3 regions of the Cytobacillus sp. FSL K6-0265 genome follow, and region 2 is predicted to be linked to each of the others. Evidence: riboswitches for the same ligand, from Rfam matches in the RefSeq annotation. Region 2 holds a riboswitch; each other region holds the start of a gene.
The links. Region 2 has a riboswitch for S-adenosylmethionine ahead of MHH73_RS07630 (alpha/beta hydrolase). Riboswitches for the same ligand answer to the same signal wherever they lie in the genome.
Positions count from the first base shown of each region.

Region 1 (7,048 bases), 410 kb from region 2:
CTATGTTTGGCTTCTATCTGTTTTGCCTCACCCACTACTTCTTTATAAGCTATTTGTTGAAAACTTATTTTTCGCATACATATAAGTCACAGCCAATGCTAACACGAGTACGGTCCCTTTAATAATGTCAAAAGCATAATAAGGTAGATTCATAATTGTTAAACCATTTAATAATACGCCGATGACTGCTGCACCAAAGAATGTACCTAGCGCATTGGGTTTTCCAGCCCCTAGTACCGAGTAGCCAACAAATACAGCTGCAACTGCTTCCATCAGTAGTGGTGCACCTGCATCGATTTGCCCTGATCCTACCCTAGCAGTAAATAAAATCCCTGCTATGCTAGCAAAAATTCCAGAAATCACATAAGCCATGCATTTAATTTTCTTCACTTTTACACCAGATAAGGTCGCAGCTTCGGCATTCCCTCCTGTCATATAGAAGATTCTTCCCCATCTTGTATAGTTTAAAAAGCAGTAGGAAGCTAACACTAAAATCATCATGATCCATACGGGTACGGGAATACCTAATAAATGCCCTTGACCAATCCATAGAAAGGCATTAGAAAACGCACCAATTGCTGTCCCACCAGATGTTAGTGGCATATGGTTATAGATAGAGTATCCTTCTGTATAAGTCCGATGTAATCCCGCTACGATATACATACTGCTCAATGTGGCTAATAAATCAGGAATGCCAATTACAACAATTAAAAACGAATTAAATAGTCCCACAGCCACTCCAACGATAATCGGTAATAGGAGAACTAACCATAGCGGTAAATCGTACCATACCATCAGTGAAGCAGTAAAAACAGTTGCGAGTGACATTGTCGAGCCAACAGATAAATCAAAGCCGTCAACTACTAATGTAAATGTGACACCGAGCGCCAGCACAGTGACAATCGAAATGGAACGTAATATATCCGAAAAATTATCATAGGTTAAAAAGAATGAGCTCACACTTGTAAAATAGCAAATAATAAGAATAAGTAACGTAATTGCCCCGTATTTAAATAGAAATGCGATCAATTTGTCCTTCATGATTGACTTCCTTTCCACCACTTGCATATAGCAGAATCTTTTCTTGCGTTGCCTTTTCTTGCGTAAACTCTTTTACGAATTTGCCATCATACATCACTAATACTCTATGACAAACAGTTAATAATTCTTGTATTTCACTACTAAAATACAAAATGGCCTTGCCTTCTTTTGCAAGCTGTTGAATTAGTTTAAGAATCTCTCTTTTCGCACCGATATCCACACCTTTAGTAGGCTCATCAAATAAATAAACCTTTGCTTCATCTGATAACCACTTACCGATAACGATCTTCTGCTGATTTCCTCCACTTAAATGATTCACTTCGACCTCTGCATCTTTTGTTTTTACCTGCAAAGTTGAAATCACTTCTTCAGTAGCTTTTCTCTCAGCCTTTCTGTTCATAAATCCCGCTTTTACATACTTTTTTAGCTGTGGGAATGTTACATTCTTCGATATCGTTTCATTAATGAATAGCCCTTCTTTCCGGCGTTCTTCAGGAATATGAGTGATACCACAAGCAATAGCTGCTTTGGGATGCTTCAATTGTACCTTCTTACCAGAGACCATGATTTCTCCTGATTTGGCTGGTGTGTTTCCAAATATCGTTTTTGCTAGTTCCGTTTTACCAGCACCTACCAAACCCGCAATGCCTACAACTTCACCTTCATATACATTTAAACTAATATTTTGTAACTTTCCAAGATTGATATTCTTAAGAGCTAAGACCTCTTCCCCTCGTTTATAACTGTGCATAATCTTACTTTCCTCATGCCACACTTCTCCAAGCATTTGTTCAATCACCATTTCCTGCGTTATCTGATCAATTGGTACGGTTGAAATTCGACGCCCATCTCTCATAACGGTCACCACATCAGCAATGGCAAATACTTCAGGTAAACGATGTGTAATAAAAATACAACCAATTCCTTTTCCTCTTAGTTGCCTGATGACATGAAATAATTTTTCTGCCTCTCTATGTGATAACGGCGCAGTTGGCTCGTCAAAAATAATCACTTTAGTCGTTTGCACTAACGCCCTAGCGATAAGAACCAATTGCTTTTTCGCAAGACTTAGATTAGAAGCTACTTGGTTTAGATCCATATCATTCACATCTAGTAATGTTAATGCTTCCTGTGCCTGGCGATGTAATTCCTTACGAGAGAAGAACCACCCTTTCTCTTGTGAAAAGCGATCAAGCATAATATTTTCTGCTACAGTAAGCTGGGGAACAATGGCTGTATCAACCTCCTGATAAACGCAAAATATTCCTTTTTCTTTCGCGTCACGAGGGTGTAGAAAAAGAGCTTTTTCGTTGTTAACCAGGATTTCTCCTTGGTCTTGTCTATATACTCCAGAAAGAATTTTCATTAATGTACTCTTCCCAGCTCCATTTGCTCCGAGCAAAGCATGTATTTCTCCTTTATGAACCACTAATTCCCCGTCCCTTAGTGCCATAACTTGTCCGAAACTTTTACTAATTTTTTTCATTTCCAAAACAACTTCACTCATTTAAAGGAGCCCTCCCTTCATAGCTAGTCAACCGACTCTCTAGAAGTCGGTTGACTAGCTACAAACCATTTCATTCACTTGTCTTCAAGTGCTTTTAGTTCTTCCGTATAACCTTGTTCACTTTCTCCCCAACCATCTATATATTCATGCAGTTCATTTGTTGTAATTGCCTCATCAGGTAATTGACTCTTCTCTACAAAAACAGGATCAAGGATAACTTTTTCGTTTGGCGAATCACCGTTTAATTTTTGGTATAAATATCGAACTTGAATACGACCAATATCTTTTGGATCAACGGCAGCTGTGGCTTCCCATGAACTGTTTTCTTTTTGTATCAGTTGCAGATCTTCGTCACTCATATCAATTCCGTAGACTTTAATATCTTCTCTACCTGCTTGCTCTAGCGCTCTGACAGCTCCTTTAGCAAACTCGTCCCATGCTGCCCAAACGGATGTAATTTCACCTTCATTTGGATATTGTTTTAAAATTGCTTCCATTTGTGCTTGCGTATCTAATGCTGTATTGTCGGTCGCAGCACCAAATGCGGCTACTTCCTTAATATCTGCATTCTCTTTTAAAAATTGTTCATACGCTATTTGTCTTCTTTCCATCGGTGCAAATCCAGCTACCCAAATCTTAACAATATTCGCTTTCCCTCCTGCATCTTCTGCAAGCTTGGTTAATGTCAACTTCGCCATTTCTTCATCGCCTTGTTGAAGTACAGTGACATCTTTCACAGCAATGTCAGCATCAAAGACGACTACAGGTATATCTTGCGCAACCGCTTTTTCTACCCCTTGTGTTAACGCTTCCTTCGTTCCATGATCGATTAATATCCCATCAAATTTTTGATTAATCGCTGCATCTAAATTAGAAGCCATTTTTGCTAAGTCACCTTCCGAAGTAAATACTTGAACGGTTCCACCAAACTTTTCTACCTGCTCTTTTACCCCTTCAATATATTGGGCGGAAAATGTCCCTAAATTAATTTGCATAATCAGTGCGATTTTTTTATTAGCCAAGGGATGTTCTTTAGTTGATGCAGTTGCTTCACTATTTGAGCTGCTTCCTTTTGGCTGACAGCCTGCCAAAATTAAAATAAAAATAATAAAAAACGCTAATCCTATTCGATTGTTCTTCATACCTTAACTCCCTCTTCTGTTTTATTCAATAGTGCCAGTTTGCTTTGATCTGCTGCAAAAATGCCTTTTTCTGTAATGATTGCAGTAATTAAATTAGCAGTTGTCACATCAAACGCCGGATTAAATACTTTCGTTCCTTCTGGTGTAACCTGGTATGGACCGATATGAGTCACCTCTTCCGCCAACCTCTCCTCAATCGGAATATCTGCCCCTGATGCAATAGAGAAGTCAAATGTTGACAATGGTGCAGCTACATAGAAAGGAATCTGAAAATAGTTTGCTAAAATAGCTAGTTGCCATGTCCCGATTTTATTTGCTGTATCTCCATTCCTGGCAATGCGATCGGCCCCGACTATAATCGCTTCAATCCCCTTTGTTGCTATCGTATGAGCAGCCATATTATCAGTTATGACCGTCACGTCCACATTGGACTGTTGAAGTTCCCATGCCGTTAGGCGCGCCCCCTGTAGAACCGGTCTCGTTTCACAAGCGTATACTTGAAAGTCAACGCCTCTTTCATTACCTAAATGAAACGGTGCCAGCGCTGTACCGTATTTCCCTGTAGCAATCGTCCCCGCATTGCAAATCGTTAATACTTTTTTCTTTCCATTCAAGAGACTGAGTGCATTTTCGCCAATTTGCCGACAAATCTCTTCGTCTTCTTGATGGATTCGCTTTGCTTCTTGCTCTAAACTGAGAATCGCCTCTTCTGTTGAATAAAGAGTTTCTATTCCTTTCATCATTCGATCCAAAGCCCAGAACAAATTAACGGCTGTCGGCCTAGAACCCGCAAGATAAAGATAATCTTCATGAATTCTAAGATGGAAAGTTTCGATGTCGACACCTTCGTATTTTTTTGCAGCAATCGCTAAACCATAAGCAGCAGTGATTCCAATAGCTGGCGCTCCTCGCACTTTCAACTGAATAATCGCCTCAAAGACATCTTCAATGGTTTCGAGTTCTATCCAACTTGTTTGATGCGGTAATAACGTTTGATCTAGAATTTTCAATCTACCTTCTTGCCATTCAATGGGTGTTGGTATACTCATGGTGTATACACCTCAAGTTCCTTAAGAAGTTGCGAGATTGTTACTATGTTTTCGCGATTAATTATCAAGGATGAGCCTAATTGTATTGTTGCCTGCTTCACATCTAATCTAATTGAACTATCTTCTATCCCATCAAGATCCTTCACATGCGACAGTCCGATTGTTCTTCGTATTAATTCACATCCCACTACTCCGATTGCATCTTTAAATACTTTAGCTAGAAAAGATTCTAGCGCGCCTGGTACTTTAGTAAAAGGATGAACAACAGAATTTTGCCAAGCTTCTGAAAAATGATAAGAAAACACATCCCATACCTCTTCAATCTGTTGGCGAATAACCATTCTATCGTTTTCGTTTCGTACAAGTACTTGGAAAATTAGATGGGCAATATATTGACCGACATCAAATCCAATCGGACCATAAAAGCCGAACTCAGGATCAATGACTTTCGTCTCGTACTTACTCGCAAAAATACTTCCCGTATGTAGGTCACCATGTAGTAAGCTCTCTGCTTCAGTGAGAAAAGCATATTTTATTTTTGCTACTTCGAGTTTCAACTTGTCATTAGCCCATAATTGCTGAACACTTTCAGCCAACCCAGCTTCAAAATCATTCGTTTCCACATCAAAAAATGGATCGGTGAATACTAAATCCTCAGTGATTTTACATAGTTCAGGATTTGAAAATTTAGCAACCAATTTCTTTTTCTCAAACGGATGAAGAGCAAAATCTGAAGTTAAAAACAATGTCTTTGCTAAGTACTCACCAATATCAGCTGATAACTTCGGATAATGATTCCCTTGAATCAATCCCTCTCTTACAATTGTCAAATGCGAAAGGTCCTCCATTACAGTTAATGCAAGTTCTTCATCTGTTGCTAGTACTGCTGGGACAAGGTGAGGAACTGCTTCACCATGCTTCTTAAGCACTTCTGCCTCCAGTTTTGCTCGTTTAAGTGTTAGCGGCCAGCTTTCTCCCACTACTTTTGCATAGGGGAGTGCTTGCTTAATAATTACACTTTTACGATTAGAAGCAATACGGAAAACATAATTCAAATTACCATCACCAATCTCTTCCACCGTCATTTTTTCATCCGGTAAGAACAGATTTAAACTCTTTACGTATTCACATGCAGATTCCTCTGTTAAAGCGCGATACCCTATATTCTCTAAAACAGCCATCTCTCTTCCCCCTTATTTCATTAGTACTCTGCTGCACAAAACAGGGGTGACTACATAAAGAGATGTAGTCGGACCTGCTTTGTCACTACAGAAACAAAAATGCCCCTTTCCAGTACAGAAAGAGGCATTCGTCATTACGATTTTGCCTCTCATCTTTCCAGAATAAATTCTGAATGGAATTAGCACCGTGCCTTACATTGGGCGCAGACATCTCTAGCTGCGCCTCGTTTCACAACGATATTACGGTCGGTTGCTGGGTTTCATCGGGCCATATTTCCCTCCACCTGCTCTTGATAAGAGTATAAAAGATTCATTTTTTTGAAATATCTTGAGCACATACTAGCACCGATTATAAAAAAGTGTCAATCTTTTTTTAAAATTTTTCATCTTTTTAAGCATAAAAGAATTTTGTCATATTACGTAAAAAATTCTCTGTTGACAGATAAAACACCTGGTGACATAATACAATTGTGCAAAAATTTAAAACGATAAACATAAATTTTCTTATCAAGAGCAGGCGGAGGGACGAGCCCGATGAAGCCCGGCAACCGATTCTAAATGAACACGGTGCTAATTCTTGCAGCAATCATGCTGACAGATAAGGAGAAGGTTCTATCAACTGCGAACTAACCCTCTTCTTATTAATTAAGAAGAGGGTTTTTTATTGTCAATATCCATTCGAAATCATCAGGGAGGGTTCTCATATGGGAGATGTCATTGCAACTTATCAAGTATACGCAAGACCCGGTTCATTAGAGAAGAAAGCAGAGGATATCGCTTTAGGCTTAACGATAGGATCTTGGACAGCGTTACCATTACTTGAGCAAAAACAATTACTAAAACATAAAGGCAGAGTCACTGCACTACAAGAATTTTATAACGATGAACATCCCAATCGTTTCGGTGAAGTAAGGTGCGAAATGAGTATCGCCTATCCTACATATAATTTCACATTTGATATTCCAGCTATCCTAACAACCGTTTTTGGTAAATTATCTCTAGATGGTGAAGTAAAATTATTAAACCTGGAATTTGATAAGAAAGATCTTTCCCGTTTTTCAGGACCAAAATTCGGTATAAAAAATATAAGATCGAAACTAAATATACAAGATCGCCCATTACTTATGA
Region 1 covers NZ_JBBOPE010000001.1:1,062,946-1,069,993, reverse strand. The annotation lists gene MHH73_RS05525 (ABC transporter permease) at 43-1,041, opposite strand; gene MHH73_RS05520 (sugar ABC transporter ATP-binding protein) at 1,010-2,548, opposite strand; gene MHH73_RS05515 (sugar ABC transporter substrate-binding protein) at 2,623-3,690, opposite strand; gene mtnA (S-methyl-5-thioribose-1-phosphate isomerase) at 3,687-4,739, opposite strand; gene mtnK (S-methyl-5-thioribose kinase) at 4,736-5,920, opposite strand; SAM riboswitch class I at 6,067-6,220, opposite strand; SAM riboswitch class I at 6,422-6,525, shown strand; gene MHH73_RS05500 (2,3-diketo-5-methylthiopentyl-1-phosphate enolase) at 6,625-7,048, shown strand, end outside.
Region 1: linked by a shared signal. The riboswitch ahead of mtnK (S-methyl-5-thioribose kinase) and the one ahead of MHH73_RS07630 (alpha/beta hydrolase) in region 2 are both predicted to bind S-adenosylmethionine.

Region 2 (7,048 bases):
CCTTATTGCTCAAATGAAAATATTGTTTTATAGGGTGTATGCTAGGTTTTCCTGCTTCTATGTCTGATACTGAAGTAAATAGATTTCGTTTTTTCAACCGCTATTATCTCCACAAGAAAACCCTTTAACAACTAACGAATAAATTGTTGTTAAAGGGTTTTTAAAACAATTAGTTTCCTTGGAAATTCGGCTTTCTTTTCTCTGCAAAGGCCTGTAATGCTTCCACTCTATCTTTTGTAGGTAGTAACACTTCATAAGCTTTTCTTTCTATATGTAATCCTGTATGTAAGTCGGTATTCATTCCTTGTTTTACAGCAAACTTTGCTTGTTTAAGTGCAATTGGACCGTTATTAAGCATTTTACGTGCAAATTGTATGACTGTATCTAACAATGTATCTTTATTACACACCTCATTTACGATACCGTATTGCTCTGCTTCTATCGCTGTTAACCTCTTCGCTGTGAGTATTAATTCCATTGCTTTTGTTTCACCAATTAATCGAGGAAGCCTTTGCGTTCCTCCTGCTCCAGGAATTATCGCTAGACCGGTTTCTGTTAAGCCTACTTTAGCTGCATCCGCCGCAAACCTAAAATCACAACATAGCGCAAGCTCTAAGCCGCCACCAAACGCAAAGCCATTAATAGCTGCAATCGTCGGCTGAGGTAACTCTGCAATCATATTAAAAACATCACCCATTTTATAAAGGTTTCGCCGTACTTCCTCATCGGTAAGATTTCTTCTTTCTTTAAGATCTGCACCCACACTAAATGCACGATTGCCTGTCCCAGTTAAAATAACCACTCTCACCTCTGGATTTGCTCGAACATTTTCTACTTGCTGTTGTAATGCAATTAACGTTTCGTAATTAAATGCGTTTAACGCATCAGGACGATTTAATTTTATTGTAGCAATATAATCAGTGATATCTAATTGAATATGTTCCATCCTCTGACTCCTTTTCTCTTATAAAATGTTCATAACAATATTCGCCACTAAAGCATGAAAACCCTTTCAAATATAAAACAAAGACATTCACCTATAAAATTTTATAAGAATAAACTAGCCTTCCTGTGAGGGAAAGCTAGTTATCATCTTTATAAACTTTTTATATAGTTATCTACGACTTTGTTAAAGGCATCGGTTTCCTCTAGAAAAGGGCAATGGCAACTATTATCAAATATATGCAACTTTGCATTTGGTAAAGCATTTAAAAGATGCTTGCCTGCCGCTACTGGTATCAACTTTTCCTCCTTACCAAAGCAAAGAAGTGTGGGAATGTCGTAATCGGGTAAGGTGCTGCGATAATCAACGACTGATTGATCAAACAGAATGGCACTTGCTACGGAAGCAGGTAATCTTGTCGTTTCTTCAAGCATCCAATCTAACTCGCTCGGACTTAATTCTTTTTTAAACATGAGTGGAATAAATCCTTTTAAAAAGTTTTTTTGGTCTCTTTGCACTTCTCTCATAAAACTAGTTAAAGTCTCCATATCAAAGGCACCTATTGGGAAATCAGGCCATTTAAAATCGGAGGCAAGTTCGTCTACAATTACTGTCGATTTAATATGTTTATCACCAAATTGCTTTAAGTACTCCCATATGACAAATGCCCCCATCGACCAGCCAACAAGGGTAACATTCTCTAGTTGTAAATAGGTAATAAATTGTCTAATATCTTCGGCATATTGTGCAATGGTATGACCATGATGGACTTTCTCTGATTGCCCATGTCCTCTTAAATCTGGGATTAACACACGATAATCACTCTTGAAGTATTCTATCTGCTTCTCAAAGAATCGCCCACTCATCCATACACCATGAATAAAAATGACCGCTTCACCATTACCTACATCTTCAAAATAAAGACTTGTACCGTCACTTAATTTCATTGTTGTCACATCATCAACCCCCATTTTGGTTATAAAAAATTACAATTGATTAATATAATCTATGCCTTTACCCATAAAAGTAGTGGTAAAACAATCGCTGAAATTTATCGTCTTTGAAGCCATTATGCAACTCTATCTATAAAAAAACAATTGATAACGAATCAAATTACAGTTTTTTTAGTTTTTTCAAATAATTAAAAGAGAGACTGGGATATAACAAAATGAGCTAACCTCAAAAAAGAACAATAACAATGATGATCTTAAAACATCATTTGCAAAAAAAGTCCGTTCCAATGCGCTCACGTACTCTCGCTTTCCCTCTATTTCTCGCAGGAGTCGAGTGTCTTCCGCTCCTTTCACTATTCTTTTCATATAAGGGTTCAAATCACACAAAAAAAACCGAATGATTAGATGGATACTCCTAATCATTCGGATAAATCATTAACTAGAATACTTATGTCCCAACCTCAATGAGTATTTTCTAGTTATTTTAGTTGTAATTCCTTCATAGACAATAATGAATACAGACGCTTTAATTCTTTATCTAATCTTTCCTTTACATGATTTTCGACAAAAAATTGATGATCTTCTGTTCTTTCAATCTCTTTATCTAAAACATATACACCCTGAAGGATTGTTTCTGCTCCTAAACTGGATATAACTGGTTTCAATGCATAATCAATCATTAGTAAATGTCCGAACGATCCTCCTATCACAAGCGGTAGGACAGATTTTTCAATGAAGCCTTTTTGAGGTAATAAATCCAAATAGGCTTTTAGTACACCGGTATAAGACGCTTTAAATACAGGTGTTAAAATAATAACAGCATCTGCTTTTTCTACTTTTTCATTCGCTTCGATAATTGCTGGGCTATCAAATTTTGCATGAATTAAATCCTCAGCAGGTAACTCCCTTACTCTAATTTGCTCATATGACACGCCCTTTTTATTTAAAAACGCTATCGCTTCTTGCTCTAATCCGTTTAAACGGGAGTTATTTGATGTGCTTCCTGATATTATTACTACATTTGTCATCTTCTGACGCCTCCTATTTTGTCACTGTCAACTTACTAAATTTTTTACCATAATGATGTGCTGGCAAATGATCATACCCAAATAAATTCTTTCTAAAAGTACCTTCTTCATACTCTCTCCTTACGAGCCCTCTATCTTGTAGGATTGGAATCACATGCTCAACAAACTCTTCGAATGTACCTGGAGTGACAGCATATGCAACATTAAACCCGTCAACTCCTGTCTCTTCTTTCCACCCTTCTAATTGATCAGCAACAGATTGGGCTGTACCAACAGCCACTTGGCCCATCCCGCCAACACCAACAAATTTAGCAATGTCATCGACGGTCCAATTCTTTGTAGAATCAATATTCGTAAATGTTTCAACGATTGACTGAATGGCGTCATTTTTAACATACTCAATCGGTTGATTTGCTTTATACTCAGAGAAGTCGATACCACTCCAACCCCCAAATAACGCTAATGCCCCTTCATAACTCGCATGGTTTTGATAGTCTTCATACTTCGCTCTAGCATCTTCCGCTGTTTCACCGATAATAGGCGTGACGAGAGAAAGGATCTTTACCTCACTTGGGTCTCTCCCCTCCGCTCTTACTGCTTCCCTAATTTTATTGACTAATACTTTACCGGCTTCTTTCGTAGGCACACTTATAAAGACCAACTCTGCGTGCTTGGCAGCAAACTTTCTCCCTCTTGTAGATGCACCCGCTTGAAAAATAACTGGTGTCCTTTGGGGAGAAGGTTCACATAGATGTGCACCTGGCACCTTGAAATATTTCCCTTCATGGTTAATATCATGAACTTTGCTTGGATCTGTAAAGAGCCCTTTTTCCTTGTCTAAAACCACTGCGTCGTCTTCCCAGCTTTGTTCCCACAGTTTATATGTAACATCTAAATATTCATCAGCTATCTCATAACGTTCATCATGGCTGATTTGCTGATCTAGTCCAATATTTAGTGCAGCACTATTTAAATAAGAAGTGACAATATTCCAGCCTATTCTTCCTTTAGTTAAATGATCGAGCGTAGACATCCTCCTTGCAAATACATAGGGATGTTCGAAACTAGTTGAAACCGTTAGACCAAACCCTAAATGTTTTGTTACTTGCGCCATTATAGGGACAACGAAAGCAGGATCATTAACTGGCACTTGAACTCCTTGTTTAACCGCCGCATCTCTTGAATTTTGATAAACATCATATGTCCCAAGCACATCTGCTAGGAAAATGGCATCAAAACGTCCCTTTTCTAATACTTGAGCCAAATGTGTCCAATAAGATATGTCTTTATAAGTAGAAGATTGATCATCCTTATGTGTCCATAATCCTGGTGATTGATGTCCAGCGCAGTTCATATCAAAAGCATTGAGGTACATTCTGTTTGACGTCATTTTTTCATTCTCCTTTAGTTATGATATTTTATAAAAAACTCATCAAGTGCTTTACTTAAACCACCCTTGCCAAATTTGATTCTCGTTTGATTGTTTCGATTTTCAATTTGATTCGAGGCAAAATCTAAAAACGCGATTATGAACAGCCTCCTAACAATAATTGAGTGTAACCCTTTTTCATAAAGAGACTGTTCAACCGTATGGAAGATTCCTTTATTAATATTAAAAGATTGACAACACCATCTAATAAAATGAAAATCAGGTAGATTCAAGTACATGCAGCCCGATAGGTTTTTAGCTACATTCGGTGTTCGATTACTAATTTTTAACTGCATGTAACTCACTCCTTTTTCTATTCCATTATTTTTTATTTTGTTGTTTCTTTTTCAAAGCAAATCGTTTCTTCTCGGTAATGTCAATTTGGGTAATATCTCCTTCATGAACAGTGATGGTGACACAACCATATTCGAGGTCCTTTAATGTTGTGAGAATGGTATGAATTTTATCTTTATCAATTTGTTTTTCCATAAAATTCTCCTTTACGAGACTTATTTTAGTCTTTTTACAATCTCTTCTATTTCTGAAAGTGTTAACTGTTCCAATTCATGTCGCTTGAAGTTTATCTCATCCATAGTGAGCATAAGGTTGATTAAGGTTTGTTTTCTCTTTGCTATCGCTTTTTGTAAAAACTTAGCCAACCTCTTTGCCCCCCCATTCCGTGTTCTTTTTTTCTTTATTCATCGTATCTAGAAATTCGGTTGTATCCTCGATAATTTTGGATTGATCAAAATCCATGGATGCTACATGGTATGAGTTGTAAAGAACGCGAAGCCATTTATGATCTGTTTGGATTTCTATAAAAATACGATCTGTATTCTCTGGAGGTACAACATGATCATGAATAGATTTAAAGCATAATATTGGGCAATGAACATGAGATAAACTTTTTCTTGCATCACTCATTACCTTTTGTAAAGAATGGACTGCTTTTACTGGAATATTATCGTAAGTAATTTCATGTATAGTCGGATTTTTGATATCTGGGCTACCTTCTTCAATATAGAGTTTCTCATCGTAATATCTTAAATGCTCGTAATCTGGTAATGTCAAAGCAGTATTAATCAGGATCAGTCCATCCAACTCGCCATATTTCTTAGCTAACAACAACGCTAATGCACCGCCCATAGATTGACCTAAACAATAGACTTGTTTGCACGTCTCTTTCAATTGCTTATAAGCAGTAACAACATCATTGAACCAATCCTCATAACCAAATAACTCTAAATCTCTGCTTTTTGTTCCATGACCCGTGAGCCTTGGCGCATGAACAGTAAAGCCCCTATCTGCAAGTTCCGCACCCAAGTATTCTATGCTCTGTGGTGTGCCAACAAAGCCATGGATGAGAAGAATTCCAATGTCCCCACCTTCATAATAAAAAGAATCTGCACCTGGTATAACAGTTGATTCTACTCTCTTCATTGTTTCGTCCTCCTTTATATCGCAATATTTTGGTGGACAATGGTTGACTACCATTGCCGATTTTCCCGTTGATGTTTATCTAGCTGCACTACTGCCTTTGGAGGTCCAATCAGCAACATTAATTCCAACTTAACAAATAGGTTTAATCAGTTTAAAAGCAACATTTGTATAGAGGAGATCATCCCTTGGTGATTAAATCATGCAATATAAAAAACCTCTTCCGACAAGAAGAGGTTAAAGTTCCGTTCTTTATCTCTCCTTATCTTTCAAGCTACAGCTTGCTGGAATTGGCACAGTGCAATAAATTGCCTGTTGCCGAGGCTTCAAAGGGCCAGTCCCTCCACCTCTCTGGATAAGAAAAATCATATTAAATTTTATATCATTCACTCTATAATATCTATCAATATTTGTCAATTACTTTTTTAAAAATTAAGATGATTTACTCATTCCCCCATCCATTTTGGCTGATGAAAACCTTTAAAGTTTTCTTCAATTACTTTTGCAAATTCTTCAGACTCTATGGCTTCAATAATATCCTTTGCCATTTGAGAGTCTTTATCTTCTTTTCGTACAACAATCCTATTTTGGATTTCCTCAGGGATTTGATCACGATAAATTGCCGTTGTTAAATCTAATCCTGCAGCAACTGCAAAATTACCATTAACAGCAGCAAGATCAACTGATTCAAGAGATCGTGGCAGTTGGGCTGCATCTACTTCATGAAATTTTAATTTTTTCGGGTTAGATAAGACATCATTTACTGTTGCATTGACAGGGTTTATTTCCTCTTTCAATTCTATTAAACCAGCATCACGCGCAACAGTTAAACCCCTTGCTAAGTTTGTAGGATCATTAGCAATAGCCATCGTGCTGCCATCCTTCACTTCTTCAAGGGAGCTGAATTTTTCTGAATAAATACCAATTGGCGCTGTAGGAACAGAAATAATATCTACTAAATCCATCCCTTTTTCGGTATTAAAATTCTCTAAGTACACTTTATGCTGAAATAAATTACCATCTAAATCCCCACTATCTAAAGCAATATTCGGTTGAACATAATCATTAAATTCCTTCACTTCTACTTTGTACCCTTTTTCCTCAAGCAGTGGTGCTACACCTTGCTCAAGCATATCACTATAAGGAACTGTCGCCCCTAAGACCAACTCTTTCTTTTCTTCCCCAGATGAACCTGAAGCCCCACATGCACTTAAAACAGCGCAACAAGTCAGAACAAAGTATAGTAACCAAACTTTTT
Region 2 covers NZ_JBBOPE010000001.1:1,473,170-1,480,217, reverse strand. The annotation lists gene MHH73_RS07665 (enoyl-CoA hydratase-related protein) at 170-946, opposite strand; gene MHH73_RS07660 (alpha/beta fold hydrolase) at 1,096-1,899, opposite strand; gene ssuE (NADPH-dependent FMN reductase) at 2,376-2,924, opposite strand; gene MHH73_RS07650 (LLM class flavin-dependent oxidoreductase) at 2,938-4,314, opposite strand; gene MHH73_RS07645 (hypothetical protein) at 4,329-4,649, opposite strand; gene MHH73_RS07640 (YezD family protein) at 4,675-4,842, opposite strand; gene MHH73_RS07635 (hypothetical protein) at 4,863-5,012, opposite strand; gene MHH73_RS07630 (alpha/beta hydrolase) at 5,005-5,793, opposite strand; SAM riboswitch class I at 6,050-6,152, opposite strand; gene MHH73_RS07625 (MetQ/NlpA family ABC transporter substrate-binding protein) at 6,237-7,048, opposite strand, start outside.

Region 3 (7,048 bases), 2.2 Mb from region 2:
TAGGCCCTTATATTTAATGAAGCAATACCCGTTGCCGCTTCAATAGCAGATTCAAGATCATCGATTAAATCTTCTACGTTCTCAATTCCAATTGATAATCGAATTAAGTCTTCAGGTACACCAGCTTGTTTTAACCCCTCTTGATTAAGTTGTTGATGTGTTGTGCTCGCTGGATGTATAATAAGACTTTTTGCATCACCTACATTCGCTACATGCGCGAAGAGCTCAACCGAATTAATAACCTTAGCACCTGCTTCTCGGCCACCCGATATGCCAAAAACGACAACTGCCCCTGCCCCTTTAGCTAAATATTTATCTGCTAATTCTTTATTAGGATGGTTTTCATCGCCCGGATAAAGTACCCAATTAACAGCAGGGTGATTATTTAAATATTGCACAATTTTCTTCGTATTCGCAATATGTTCTTTCATTCGAACGGTTAACGTTTCTAAACCTAAAGTGAATTGAAAAGCACTTTGGGCACTTAAGGCTGGTCCTAAATCTCTTAGAAGTTGCACTCTCGCTTTTGTAATATACGCGACAGGACCAAGTGCCTCACTATATACTAAATCATTATAACTCGAATCTGGCTGACTTAATCCTGGATACTTCTCTGAATTCCAATCAAATTTACCACCGTCAACAATGACTCCTCCCATTGTCGTCCCATTCCCAAGTAACCATTTCGTTGCAGAATGAACAACAATGTCTGCGCCATGCTCAATTGGTCGACACAGATAAGGAGTTGCAAATGTGTTATCAACCACTAACGGTACACCATTTTCATGGGCGATATTTGCAACAGCTTCAATATCTAGTACTTGTAAACTCGGATTACCAATGGTTTCAGCAAATACAGCTCGTGTCTTTTCATTGATTGCTGCTCGTAGTTCCTCTTCATTATTAATATCTATAAGCCTGACATAGATGCCGAACTTTGGTAAAGTGACTGTAAATAAATTATATGTACCTCCATATAAATTAGAGGCAGCTACAATTTCATCGCCCGCTTGAACAATATTAAGAAGAGCTAAGTAAATGGCTGCTTGACCACTTGCTAATGCTAATGCACCTGTTCCCCCTTCCAACAATGCTACTCTTTCTTCAAACACAGTAACCGTTGGGTTATGAATACGAGAATAAATATATCCTGTTTCTTTTAGGCCAAATAAGTCTTGTGCATGCTCTGTATTTTCGAATTGATAAGCATTATTTTGATAGATTGGCACCGCTCTTGCCCCTGTTACTGGATCAGGTTTTAGCCCACCATGCACACCAATTGTTTCAAATCGCAATTGCTTTTCTTTTTCTGCCATTTTACATCTCTCCTCTTTTTTAATTGGAAAGAAAAGACGACCAAAACCCCTCTTCACAAAGAAGAGGGGTTATCATCTCTTCTTATCTACCAGAGCTTTTATGCTCTGCTGGAATTAGCACCGTGTATTAAACAACCGGTTGCCGGGTTTCATAGGGCCAGTCCCTCCACCACTCTCGATAAGAATATTTAATTTTCTAATTATTCTAAGGATAGAATAACAACCTTTTTTTGGGAAGTCAATCTTTTTTTTAGGACATTTGATATATATATTTATGATTATTGCTGATTTAATAAGAAAATCGCATCTAATTTCAATAATTGTCTAAAAGTAGATTTAAGAATGATATGCTTTTCATCCACTTTCTTCTTTAGACTCGTACGTCCTTGAAGCAATGGATAAAAATGATTAGCAGTAGTTTGAATGTGGATATGATAACTTTTCAATGGCCGAGTATGTTTAATTAACAGCTTTTTCCGGTCTAATGTAAAATACAATAGGTTTTGTTCTAATTCTACTCGAATTCTTATAGGTTCCTTTAACATCGTTAAAATATGATCGTTTACTCTTAAGGATTGATTGAAATGGTAAATGAGTTCCTCTATTGAAACCACCTCCTGCCACGTCTTACATTCTATTATTCTGTTCCAAAAAATGAATTCCTTCTCCTAACTGTCGACTTTAACTGACAGAACATTTCATTTCCAACAACCTTCACACCTATTTCCCGAGAAATATGTCAAAAGCTAGACCTATCGACAGAAAAGAGATATTGCCAATGGCTTCTCTGTCTAAAATGAGCAAGGTAGACTTCACGTAAAATCCCCCAACTTTAAAGCATAAAAAAACCACTTATTCCTGAACAATAAGTGGTTTTAAAATTGAGACTGTAATTCATATGATTGAATTTGCTCAAGTAAATAAGGTACGGAATGGAAAGCATATAGCTTATCAACTAACTCTCCTTTTTTAAACACAAGTAAACATGGTACACTTTCAATTTCATATTTTTCTGCTACTTGTGGCAAAAAATTCAAGTCGGCTTTACCTATGGGAAGGTTCTTCAACATTTGCTCAGTAATTGTCAACATTTTCCCAGCAACTTGACATGTCCCACACATAGGAGTAAATAAATAAAATAAGCCAGATTGCTCCTGTGCGATCAAATCATTTAAGTCATTGTTTGACCATTCAATCATGTTATCATCCTTTATCTAAATACTCGGTATATATATCTATATTTGCACTTATTAAGACTGTCGCTAAATGATGTGCGGGTGCCGCCTCGACTTCACGATACATTTTATCAATATAGATATGCTCTGCCTCTGGTAACTCTCTCTTAAATTGTTTACGGAGTTTTTCTCCTGATGCGTCAGCATCGACTAATATATAGACTTCCTTACCTATTAAGTAATCAATTAATTCATCCAACTTCGATGTGCCAATCGTCCCATTTGTACATAAGATCTCTACAGGTTCTCTGATGATCCCTTTCACTTTACGTTTGTCAGATTTACCTTCAACAATAATCACTTTGTTGCCAGATTCTACATGCATGCTCATCACCTAATATATATCGTTTATATATTTTATAATATAATGCATTCTTACATTTGAACACTTTTCAGCACTCATCATGTTTATATAAAAATTTAGAAAAAGGTCAAACCATGTAATGATTTGACCTCCTCTATTTTAACGGCAATTAATCTTCTTTTGTCATTTCTTCATATTGTTCAGCTGTCATGAGCTTGTCAATTTCACTTGCATCGGATGGCTCAACAACAATCATCCATGCTTTCTCGTAAGGAGATTCATTCACAAATTCTGGACTATCGCTAAGTTCTTCGTTAATCTCAACGATTTTACCACTAATTGGTGCATATAACTCAGAAACTGTTTTAACAGATTCTACGCTACCAAATGGTTCATCAGCAGTTACTTCATCTCCTACTTCTGGAAGCTCAACAAATACGATATCTCCAAGTTCTGATTGAGCAAAGTATGTAATACCAATACGAACTTTATCTCCTTCTGTTTTTACCCACTCGTGTTCTTCTGAATAACGTAACTCTTTAGGTGTGCTCATGTTTCATACCTCCATTAATTTAGGAAATTGTTTATTTTAATGACCGTATAAACGATCGTTTAAAACGTATAAAGCTCATCCACCATTTACAGCCAATTTTGTTCAAACTCCGGCTCTTTAAATCCAACTGTGACTTTCGTTCCGTTTGTTGTTAATGGGCGTTTAATTAACATCCCATCAGATGCTAATAAATCCAACAGTTCAGACTCTGAGGCAGTTTTCACTCGGTCTTTTAATCCTAACTCACGATACTTTTGACCGCTCGTATTGAAAAACTTTTTCAGTTCTAACCCGCTCTTTTTGTATAAATCTTCTATTTCCTTGCGGGATGGAGGATTTTCCACTATATGTATCGCTTCATAGGCTATTTCATGTTCATCTAGCCATTTTTTCGCTTTTCGGCAAGTACCACATTTAGGATACCAATAGAAAGTAAGTGCCATGTTTTTTTCACCACCTATTTTATCATACCTCTATTCATGAATACTATCGTTTCATTAGCATAACATATTTCTTTTTATTTTCATAACGATGAATTGTAATTATTATCATATTAAAAACAAAACAAAGAGGCTCAAATTCGTTCTTGAGCCTCAAGTTATAACTTCGCAAATAGTTGAAGTAAATAGGGTTACTATCCTTCATCTCATTCCAGTGAAATATTATACTACGAACCTTTCAGCTTCAATAATTTTCTCAGCCACTTGACGTTTTTTCGCAATTACATTTGTTGGGGTATGTCTCGTAAACTTCTTAAGCGCTGAAAGCATCATACGTAATGTATCTCCTTCTTCCACACCTACTAAAGTTTCTTTCGCAATTAGCTCAATTTGATTAAATGCTTCCTGACAGAAAATTTGTGTGTACAATAACTTTTGCTCAGCTTTTTCTAATCCGTCTTTTACAATGGCTTTTTCCGTACGTAGAACCGTAGATTCCATAGAATAGGCGTAAGAAACAAGATCAGCAATGTTTACAAGAACTTCTTGCTCTTTATCCAAGGCTTTTCCGTATTTTTGTGCACCTAAACCTGCTGCAAGTAATGCGATTTTCTTAGCATTCTTTACAAGATATTTTTCTTGCTCTAATGCTTCAGTCCCCGGCTCTTCTGGCATCATCATCATCAATTCCTCTTGAAGTGCCATTGCTTTTTCGAATAAAGGCAGTTCACCTTTCATTGCTTTTCTAACATACGTTCCTGGTACTAAAAGACGGTTGATTTCGTTTGTTCCTTCAAAGATCCGGTTGATTCTAGAATCACGGTAAGCTCTTTCCACTTCGTATTCTGCCATAAAGCCATAACCACCATGTAATTGAACCGCCTCATCCACTACATAATCTAGAACTTCTGTAGAGAAGAACTTATTTAGTGAGCATTCTATTGCATATTCAGCTATAGACTTCGCTACTTCTTTACCGTCTTTGACTTCTTCATCACTCAGTTGACTCATTCTGTCATCAAATAGACCCACTGTACGGTAGACAGAGCTTTCAGCTGCATAAATTTTACTTGCCATTGTTCCGAATTTTTCCTTCGTTAAATTAAAGGCAGAAATAGGCGTACTGAATTGTTGACGTTGGTTAGCATAAGTGACCCCTAATTTAAAGGCATGCTTAGAACCCCCTACTGCACCTACACCAAGTTTGTAACGACCAATATTTAAAATGTTAAAGGCAATGACATGACCACGGCCAATTTCACCTAATACATTTTCAACTGGTACTTGTGCATCTTCTAAAATAAGTGTTCTTGTCGACGAGCTCTTAATACCCATTTTCTTTTCTTCAGCACCTGTTGATACGCCCGGATATTCTCTCTCAACAATAAATGCTGTGAATTGGTCACCGTTTATTTTGGCATAAACAACGAACACATCGGCAAACCCAGCATTCGTAATCCATTGTTTTTCCCCATTTAATACATAATGTGTGCCTTCTGCGTTTAATTTAGCGGTTGTTTTTGCTCCTAATGCATCAGATCCTGAACTTGGTTCTGTTAGTGCATAGGCAGCTAATTTTTCACCTGTCGCCAGCACAGGTAAGTATTTTTGCTTTTGCTCTTCATTTCCAAACAATACAATTGGAAGAGAACCAATACCCACATGGGCACCGTGTGAGATAGAGAAACCACCAACACGTGACATTTTTTCAGCGATAAGGGCTGAACTTACCTTATCTAAGCCAAGTCCACCGTATTCTTCTGGCACATCTGTACCAAGTAAGCCTAAGTCACCAGCTTTTTTCAATAGTTTTACAGAGCGATCGAATTCATGTTGTTCTAAATAATCCACTTGTGGTACCACTTCGTTTGTCACATAATCTTCTGTCGTTTTCGCAATCATGATTTGCTCTTCGCTAAAATCCTCTGGTGTGTACATATTTTCATAAGAAATATCTTCAATTAAAAAGCTTCCACCTTTAATAAATTTTTCAGTTTGTTTTGACATGTTCTTCATCCTCCATCTTCATTCTTTTTGCAGTTTCGTTAACTTTGTTATTTACAAATTTCTATTTCGCTTCATTGCTCCTTAGACACTCGTTTTCTGCAGGCTGACTCAAAACTTCTTTGATCTATTTCCTGTAGGAGTCAAGTGTCTTCCGCTCTATCACACGATTAGTTTTAAAAAGTAGTCAAAAGTTCAATCGTTACGAACATAGTGTTTTTAAAGAAGTTCAAACACACCTGCGGCACCCATTCCGCCACCAATGCACATCGTTACCACACCAAATTGCTCGTTTCTACGCTTCATTTCATGAATTAATGATAGTGTTAGCTTAGCACCTGTACACCCAAGTGGATGTCCTAAAGCGATAGCTCCTCCGTTAACATTCACTTTCTCTTCATCCAACCCTAACTCTCTAATTACTTGAATGGATTGAGAAGCAAAGGCTTCATTTAGTTCGAATAATCCGACATCTGATAGTTCTAACCCAGCTAGTTTTAAAGCTTTTGGAATCGCTACAATCGGTCCAATCCCCATAATCTCTGGCGGTACGCCACCGACAGCAAAGGAACGGAACTTCACTAAGGACTGCAGTCCTTGGGCATCTGCTTTCTCTCTGTCCATAATCATTACAGCTGCTGCACCATCACTTGTTTGTGATGAATTTCCCGCTGTAACTGAGCCTTTCACATTAAATGCTGGTCTCAGTTTCCCTAAAGTGGCAACTGTTGAATCGCTCCGTACACCCTCATCTTGTGAAAACTGAAAGGAGCGTTCTTTCACTTTATTATCCGCTGCAATTTGACGGAGTGTTACATCAACCGGAGTAATCTCATCAGCAAATTTACCTTCACTTATTGCTTTCGCTGCTTTTTGATGACTACGAACAGCGAAGGCATCTTGCTCTTCTCTTGAAATGCCGTATTTTCCAGCAACTTGCTCAGCTGTATGCCCCATACTCATATAATATTCAGGAGCTGTCTCGGCTAAAGTTAAATTAGGACGGACAACATGACCCATCATTGGTACAAGACTCATTGATTCTGCTCCACCGGCAATCACTGTATCAGCGTGACCAAGCATGATTTTTTCCGCGCCATACGCGATAGACTGCAACCCTGATGAGCAATAGCGATTGACGGTGATTGCTGGTACCGAGTCTGGAAGCCCAGCTAATGCACCAATATTTCTAGCCA
Region 3 covers NZ_JBBOPE010000001.1:3,682,465-3,689,512, forward strand. The annotation lists gene MHH73_RS18635 (O-acetylhomoserine aminocarboxypropyltransferase/cysteine synthase family protein) at 1-1,316, opposite strand, end outside; SAM riboswitch class I at 1,396-1,501, opposite strand; gene MHH73_RS18640 (hypothetical protein) at 1,595-1,930, opposite strand; gene MHH73_RS18645 (thioredoxin family protein) at 2,192-2,515, opposite strand; gene MHH73_RS18650 (toprim domain-containing protein) at 2,520-2,882, opposite strand; gene gcvH (glycine cleavage system protein GcvH) at 3,025-3,408, opposite strand; gene MHH73_RS18660 (arsenate reductase family protein) at 3,495-3,851, opposite strand; gene MHH73_RS18665 (acyl-CoA dehydrogenase family protein) at 4,071-5,855, opposite strand; gene MHH73_RS18670 (acetyl-CoA C-acetyltransferase) at 6,072-7,048, opposite strand, start outside.
Region 3: linked by a shared signal. The riboswitch ahead of MHH73_RS18635 (O-acetylhomoserine aminocarboxypropyltransferase/cysteine synthase family protein) and the one ahead of MHH73_RS07630 (alpha/beta hydrolase) in region 2 are both predicted to bind S-adenosylmethionine.